2 linked regions of the Actinopolymorpha singaporensis genome follow. The main gene of each other region encodes a partner of the protein of the gene in region 2 in a complex. Links are inferred from orthologs where the notes say so. Each region holds a gene or a part of one and is shown on either strand. Other genes may lie near its edges.

Region 1 (3,820 bases), 2.5 Mb from region 2 along the record:
ACCTGAGCCGGCAGCATCATCGTGGCGAGCACGGTGCCGAAGACCGGCGAGCGGCCCCGCCAGTGCAGTTTGGCCAGTCCGTACGCCACCAGCGGGCAGGAGATGAGCGTGCCCGCGACGTTGAGGACGACCAGCAGAACGGTGTTGGCCAGGTAACGCAGGAACGGCATCGCGTGTACGGCTTCGGAGAAGTTCCCCAGCACCCACCGATCCGGCAGCAACCTCGGCGGCACCCGGAAGATGTCGCCGCTGGTCTTGAACGCGGTCGTGATCATGACCAGGAACGGCGCCAGGAAGGCGAGGCTGATGATGATCAGGATCAGGTGATGGGTGAGCCGTCGACCCAGATACTGCCGACGTGGCCGGGGCGCTGGTCCGCCGCTGGTGGCCGTCCCCGGTCGGCCGGCTCGCAGGACGTCACTCGCTGCCATAGTGCACCCACCGCCTCGAGGTCAGCAGGATCAACAAGGTCAGCAACCCGATCACGAGGAACAGGATCCAGGCCATGGCGGCGGCCTGGCCCATCTTGAGGAAGACGAACGCGTTGTGGAACAGGTGCATGGTGTAGGTCAGCAATGAGTCTCCCGGCCCACCGTTGGCCCCGTTGCCTCTGCTCTGGGTCAGCAGGTAGGTCGGGGCGAAGATCTGGAGCGCCGCGATCACACCCATGATCAGCTGGAACAGAGTGACCGGGGTGAGAGCCGGCCAGGTGACGTACCAGAACCGCTGCCAGCCGTTCGCGCCGTCGACGGCGGCGGCTTCGTACAGCTGTTGCGGCACCTGTTTGAGGGCCGCGAGGTAGATCACGGCGGTGGCACCGATGCCCCACCAGATGATGATGAGCACCGCGGGTTTGGTCCACAGCGGATCGGCCAGCCAGTTGGGCTGCGGCAGGCCGACCCGGCCGAGGACCTGGTTGAGGTATCCGTACTGCGCGTTGAAGACCCAGCGCCACAGGTAGCTGGCCGTCACTACCGGCACGATCGCCGGAAGATAGACGATCGCGCGGTACAGCGGCTGTCCCCTGACCGGGAAGTTCAGTGCCAGAGCGACCAGCAGCGCGAACGCCAGGCCGAGGGGAACGCCGATGATGGCGAGGTAGGCGGTGTTGAACACCGACCCGAGGAACTTCGGGTCCTCCAGCAGGGTCGCGTAGTTCTTCAACCCGACCCAACGCGGGGACTGGAAGAGGTTGAACTCGGTGAAGCTGTAGTAGAGCGACACCAGGATCGGGCCGGCCATGAACACGACGAGCCCGATGATCCACGGCGAGGAGAAGGCGAACCCGGCCCACGCCGGCCGGCGGCTCGGCCGTCGCCTGGCGAGAGTTGCCTCAGCCATAGCTCTTGGCCGACTTGGCCACCTGGGCGTAGGCCTCGGCCGGGGTCTTGACCAACCGGGTGATCTTGTCGTCGGCGGTGGCCAGGTCGGAGGTGTACTCCGCCAGGCTCGGCTCGCTCGGGATCGAGGTCGCGTTCTTGTTGGCCAGCAGGTCGAGGAAGAGGTCGAAGTTCTTGATCGACTTGTACGCCGGGTCCGTCAGGAGCGACTTGCGAGCCGGAAGGTTGGACAGTGTCTTGGTGAAGGACAACATCGCTTCCTTCGACACGAGGTACTTCATGAACTCCCAGGCCTCGTCGGGGTGCTGGCTGTTGCTCGGGATGAAGAACGTCCCCGGCGCGACCAGGTTGGTCTTCGCCAACTCCGGCTTGTCATCGGGATACGGGACCGGAACCACTCCCCAGTCCAGGTCAGGTGCGAACTCCTTGATGAACGACGGCTGCCATTCCCCGTCGATCACCATCGCCAACTTGCCCTGGTAGAAGGGGTTCTGCGGCGACTGGTAGTCGCCGAAGCCGGACACGAACCGCTCGATCTCCTTGATGCCGTACTTCTTGATGACCGTGTCGACGTAGAAGTTCGCACCGGCGATGTTGCCCGGGTCCTCAGGCGTCGGCTTCCCGTTGTCGTACCACTTGCCGCCGTGGGTGACGCCCAGCAGTCGGTAGTCGGCTCCGGCACCGCTGGCTCCGGCCAGGCCCAGCTGGGTCAACCGCCCCTTGCTGTCGGTCTTGGTCAGCTTGCCGATGGCCTCGGCCCACTCGCTGGTGGTGGTCGGCGGGTTCTTCACGCCTGCCTCGGCGAACAGCTTCTTGTTGTAGAAGAGCGCTGAGTTGTTGACCGCGATCGGCAGTTGGTAGACCTGGCCCTTGTACCGGCACTGCGCCATCGAGGAGTCGGTGAAGTCGCCAAGGTCGAACGAGTCCTTCTTGATGTACTCGTCGAGGGACTTGATGACGCCCTTCTCCGCCCAGGCGCCGGTGGCGCTCCCGAAGTTGTCGGAGATGTCGAACGCGCCCTTGCTCCCGGTCATCGCGGCCAGCTGGGCCTGCGCGTCCGGGTTCGACACTCCCTTGACGACGATCTTGGACTGGCTCTGGTTGAACTTCTTGATCACCTTCTCCAGCGCCTTCGCCTCCTGCCCGGTCCACAGGTAGGAGAACCGAAGCGTGACCTTCCCGCCGGACGAGGAGGAGTCGCTGGAACACGCAGCCAGACCGCTGAGACCTGCCGCGGCGATGCCCATTCCTACAAAACGCCGACGGGAGAGTTGACCTGCTCCAGACATGGGAACCTTCCGAGAGTTCGTCTGTGGAGACGTCAGCATGCTGACGCTAGCCTCGATGGATCAGGGAGTGGTCTGTACCAATGGGGGGTAGTCGATCGTGAAACGTGGAGGGGAAGGTCACGGCCTGTGGTCATGGGCTGCCCGCCCGACGGCGTCGTCGGGCCGCAACGGCTGCGTCGTCTGCGGCCCACCTGGGCTCGACCATTCGACCTCTTTGGAGAAGCTTGGTACCTACCAATTCAGTGGCCGATTCTGGATGATCGGTCCATGACAGGTCAAGGGGCCAAGCGAGGTCGTCTCGGTCCTTGTTACCTACGGCTCGAAGATGTGGACCCCGCGGCCCGCAACCAACCGATGGCCTGAGTCCCGGACGATCACCGCTCGTCTGCGGTCGGCGCCCGCCCGCCGCCCGCGGCGCCGTTCCGCCGGGCGGTTCGCTGTGCGAGTTCGGCCTCGAGGACGGTAGGTGACCGGCCGTTCGTGAACAACCATCCGAGGCCGATGCCGGCGAGACCGCTGACAGGGGCGACGTACTGCGCGGCAACGGTGGGGTCGTGCTCGATCAGCGCCCAGATCACCATGGCCAGGACGCCCACGACCAGCAGGATCGTGATGGCTATGCGGGCGGCGTCGATGCGTGCGTAGTGGCTGCTCGGGCCGCCCCCTCGGGGTGGTGGAGGTGGCGGTGACACTTGTACGGCATGCTCTGCCGCGATCGCGAGAACTCGGGCTGTCTCCTCGGCGTCCGTCGCACTCATGAGCAATCGGCCGACTGCCTGCTCGGCGGCCGTCTGCTGCCGCATCACGGGCTCGACGGAATAGTTTCCGAACAGTCCTCGGACGCCGCGCTCGGGAACCTCCCGCCAGCCGACGAGAATGCTGCTCCCGGTGAGATCAGGGTTCGTCTGCTTCTGAAGACCTGTCACCTCGGCCTCGCGGCTTGAGTTCATCGAGTTCTCGTCTCCTGGCTTCGGAGATGCGCGACCCCATCCACTGGGCACATGGTGATCGCGGAGACGAAGAGGGTCAAGTTCGACTCCTGGCGCCGGTCCAGGAGCAGTCGGAGGCTTCGAGTGAGTCAGCGATTACTGCCGGAGGGGCACTGCGCGGGGGAAACTTCCGGCGCGTGTTGTCGATGCCCGGCCGGTAAAGACTTGTACAATCCTTCGACGCGAGTCGATGCTCCCGACC
Region 2 (3,900 bases):
TTCGTCGCGGTCGGCTGCAGCGGCTGGGCGATTCCCAAGCAGGCGAAGAACAAGGAGGCCGCCTGGAAGCTGCTGAAGCACCTCACCAGCCCGCCGGTGCAGCAGGGTTTCGCCAAGCAGCACAGGTGGGCACCGAGCGTGCGGTCGGCACTGGACTCGCTGGTGCCGAAGGATCCGACCGACGGGTTCGTCAAGGTGCACGTGGACCCGCTGCGCGAGCGCAGTGACCGTACGGTCATCAGCTTCAAGTTCCCCGCCAACCAGTCGCGGATCAAGGAGATCTACGCCACGCACTTCGACCCCCTGTGGACCACGTGTGCCACCGAGGATGTCGCAGGTGCCGCCGCGCAGACCAAGGCGCAGGTGGACTCGATTCTCGCGCAGGGCTGATCGGCGATGGTCACGCAGACGGCCGACCCGCGGGAGGAGCCGGCGACCCGTGGGCGGCGCGGACTCCGCGGCAGTCGCGGCATCGCCGGGATGCGCCGGTCGCGGGGCCCGCTCGGCACTCGGCGCCGGGAGGCGATCGACGGCTACCTGTTCATCGCGCCCTGGTTGGTCGGGTTCGTGTTCCTGGTCGCGGGCCCGATGCTCGCCTCGCTGGTGATGGCCTTCCTGGACTGGGATCTGTTCAGCCCACCCACCTGGGCGGGCCTTGGCAACTTCCGGTTGCTTCTGCATGACCGGCTGGTGGCCAAGTCGTTGTGGAACACCGCGTTCTTCACCGTGATCAGCGTTCCGCTCAACCTGGTGACCGCACTCGGCGCGGCGATGCTGCTCAACCAGCGGGTGCGTTTCCGGTCGGTGTTCCGGACGTTGTTCTACCTGCCCGCGGTGATGCCGGCAGTGGCGAACGCGATCCTGTGGTTCTGGATCCTCAACCCGGAAGTGGGCCTTGCCAACTCGGTGTTGCACATGGTCGGGCTGCCCGAACTCCAGTGGCTGCAGGACCCGCACACCGCCAAGCCGTCGTTCATCCTGATGAACCTGTGGGGGATCGGCAACACCATGGTGATCTTCCTGGCCGGGCTGCAGGGCATTCCGCAGACGCTGCACGACGCCGCGCAGGTGGACGGCGCGAACTGGTGGCATCGCTTCTGGGCGGTGACCGTGCCGATGCTCTCGCCGGTGATCCTGTTCAACCTCGTACTCGGCATCATCGGGTCCTTCCAGATCTTCACCAGCGCGTTCCTGCTCGCCGGGAACGGCGGGCCCGAGCAGTCCACGTTGTTCTCGGTGCTCTACCTGTACCGCCTGGGGTTCGAGCAGTTCCGGATGGGCTACGCCGCGGCGTACGCGTGGGTGATCTTCCTGGTCATCCTGGTCTTCTCGCTGGTGCAGTTCCGGTTGTCGCGGTCGTGGGTGCACTACGAGGGTGAGGACGCACGATGAGCGGCAGCGTGACGAGCGGCAGTACGACCAGAAGCAGGTCAACCAGAAGCAGCGCGACGAGCGGGACGGCGATCGCACGCAAGGCGGTGCTGTACGCCGTACTGGCGGCCCTCGCGGCCGTCTTCTCGATCCCGATGCTCTGGCTGGTGTCCACGTCGCTGAAGGCGCAGGGTCAGGTGTTCGCCTATCCGCCGGTGTGGATCCCGAACCCGGTGCGGTGGGCCAACTACCTGGAGGCGATGGACCGGGCACCACTGCTGGTCTGGCTGGCCAACACCGCGATGATCACCATCCTGGCGATGACCGGGACGCTTCTGTCCAGCTCGCTGGTGGCGTTCGGCTTCGCCCGGCTGCGGTTCCCGGGCCGGAGATTGCTGTTCTACCTGCTGCTGTCCACGATGATGCTGCCGGACGTGGTGACGCTGGTGCCGCAGTTCGTGTTGTTCCGGTCGCTGGGCTGGGTGGACACGTTCGCGCCCCTGGTGGTGCCGGCGTTCCTCGGCGGCGGTGCGTTCAACGTCTTTCTGGTACGGCAGTTCTATCTCACCATCCCGCGCGACTTCGACGAGGCGGCCCGGCTCGACGGTGCCTCGAACCTGCGGATCTGGTGGCACATCATGCTGCCGCTGTCCAGGCCGGTCCTCGTCGCGGTGGGCATCTTCTCGTTCGTCTATCACTGGAACGACTTCCTGCTGCCGTTGATCTACCTGCAGAGCGAGGGGAACAAGACGCTGGCGCTCGGACTGCGAGCGTTCATCTCGCCCACGGACGCCTCGTGGAACATCAGCATGGCGGCGTCGATGTTCTTGGTGGTCCCGGTGCTGATCGTGTTCTTCGTGGCGCAGCGGCAGTTCATCCGGGGCGTGGTGATGACCGGCATCTCGGGGAGATAGCCACGCAGCACACCAGGCAGGCGATCCGGGCAGGCGATCCAGGCCGGCGATCCAGGACAGGTGAGGGGAAACGCAATGGACCAGGGGAGCCTTTCGGGCGTACGGGTGGTGGAGGTCGGCGTCTTCATGGCCGCGCCGTTCGCCGGGATGCAGCTCGCCGACCTCGGCGCGGACGTGGTGAAAGTGGAGCCACCCCGCAGGGGAGACCCGGCCCGCCAGGTCGGCCCGTACCTGCAGGGAGAGGGGTCGGCGTTCGTCCGGCTCAACCGCAACAAGCGTTCGGTGGCGGTCGACCTCAAGCATCCGGGGGGCAAGGCGGTGTTGACAAGGCTGCTCACGACCGCCGACGTGTTCCTGCAGAACCTCCGGCCAGGGGTGATGGACGCCCTCGGCTTCGACTACGAGAGCGTGCGGGCGCTGAACCCGCGGCTGGTGTACGTGTCACTGTCGGGGTGGGGGCAGGACGGTCCGCGGGCGAGCCTGCCCGGCCTGGACGTGATGGCGCAGGCACGGGCGGGGCTGATGAGCATCACGGGGGAGCCGGACGGCCCGCCGGCCAAGGTGGGCGTACCGCTGTGCGACCTCACCTGCGGCCTGTACGGCGCTCTGGCGGCGCTGGCCGCGCTGCGGGCCCGGGACGCCGGCGGGGAAGGGCAGCACGTCGACGTGTCGCTGTTCGAGTCGGCGGTGTCGATGGGCATCTGGGAGGCCGGGAGGTACTTCGCCACCGGCGAGGTCGGCGGGCGGCTGGGCTCGGCGCACCAGAGCACCGCGCCGTACCAGGCGTTCGCCACTGCCGACGGCTGGGTGACGTTCGGCGCGGTCACGCCGCGGTCGTGGGTGGCGGCCTGCGACGTGCTGGGCCTGGCGGAGCTCGCCGACGACCCGCGCTACGCCGACGCCTACCAGCGGCAACTGCTGCGGTCCGAGCTGACCCCGGTGATCGAACGCGCAACCCGCGGTTGGCAGACCGAGGACCTGGTGCGGGCGTTGGAGAGGGCCGGCGTTCCGTGCGCGCCGATCGCGGACTACGCCGAGGTGTTCACCGACGCCCACCTGCGGGAGCGGGACTACTACTGGGACGCGCCGCACCCCACGCTCGGTGCCGTACGCCAGCTCGGTTCGCCGATGCGCATGTCGGCCACCCCGCCGGTGCGCGGCCGAGCCGGCCCGTCGCTGGGCGCCGACAGCCGCGAGGTCCTGCGCGAGGCAGGATTCGCGATGTCGGAGATCGAGGGACTGGAAGCCGCCGGGGCGGTGCAGCACGGCGGACCGGACCGGGAAGGACGGTCGGAGTGAGTGACGCGGGAACCGCGAAGGAACTGCTGGTCGAGCGCGACGGGCCGGTGCTGCGGGTGACCTTCAACCGTCCGGAGCGACGCAACGCCATGACCTGGGCGATGTACGACGGACTGCTGGCCGCCTGCGACCGGGCCGAGTCCGACTCCTCGATCCGGGTGATGGTGCTGCGGGGTGCCGGTGACGAGGCGTTCGTCGCGGGCACCGACATCGGGCAGTTCGGGGAGTTCACCGGCGGCGACGCCGGAGTGGCGTACGAGCGGAGGATGACCCGGCTGCTGGAGACGGTGGCCGGGGTGCGGGTGCCGACCGTCGC

What was found. Proteins that work in one complex are often made in the same cells at the same time.
Region 1: the proteins of BLU27_RS22075 (region 2) and BLU27_RS11095 are in contact, whole or in part, in a solved structure (PDB 3PUV), measured with the Escherichia coli proteins. The link is inferred for Actinopolymorpha singaporensis from one-to-one orthologs.

What each region holds. Positions count from the first base shown.
Region 1 is NZ_LT629732.1:2,442,384-2,446,203, forward strand. Bases 482-3,386 are described here. They hold BLU27_RS11095 (ABC transporter substrate-binding protein), read right to left. Parts: upstream 2,630-3,386; coding sequence 1,334-2,629; downstream 482-1,333. Other genes in these bases: BLU27_RS11090 (carbohydrate ABC transporter permease), read right to left, coding at 482-1,341; BLU27_RS11100 (hypothetical protein), read right to left, coding at 3,004-3,386. In the rest of the region: BLU27_RS11085 (carbohydrate ABC transporter permease), read right to left, coding at 1-431; more of BLU27_RS11090, read right to left, coding at 418-481; more of BLU27_RS11100, read right to left, coding at 3,387-3,579. UniProt on the Escherichia coli protein: Part of the ABC transporter complex MalEFGK involved in maltose/maltodextrin import. Binds maltose and higher maltodextrins such as maltotriose.
Region 2 is NZ_LT629732.1:4,899,325-4,903,224, reverse strand. The notes cover bases 352-3,336. They hold BLU27_RS22075 (carbohydrate ABC transporter permease), read left to right. Parts: upstream 352-1,388; coding sequence 1,389-2,285; downstream 2,286-3,336. Other genes in these bases: BLU27_RS22070 (CaiB/BaiF CoA transferase family protein), read left to right, coding at 2,361-3,336; BLU27_RS22080 (carbohydrate ABC transporter permease), read left to right, coding at 397-1,392; BLU27_RS22085 (ABC transporter substrate-binding protein), read left to right, coding at 352-390. Also shown: more of BLU27_RS22085, read left to right, coding at 1-351; more of BLU27_RS22070, read left to right, coding at 3,337-3,584; BLU27_RS22065 (enoyl-CoA hydratase/isomerase family protein), read left to right, coding at 3,581-3,900. UniProt on the Escherichia coli protein: Part of the ABC transporter complex MalEFGK involved in maltose/maltodextrin import. Probably responsible for the translocation of the substrate across the membrane.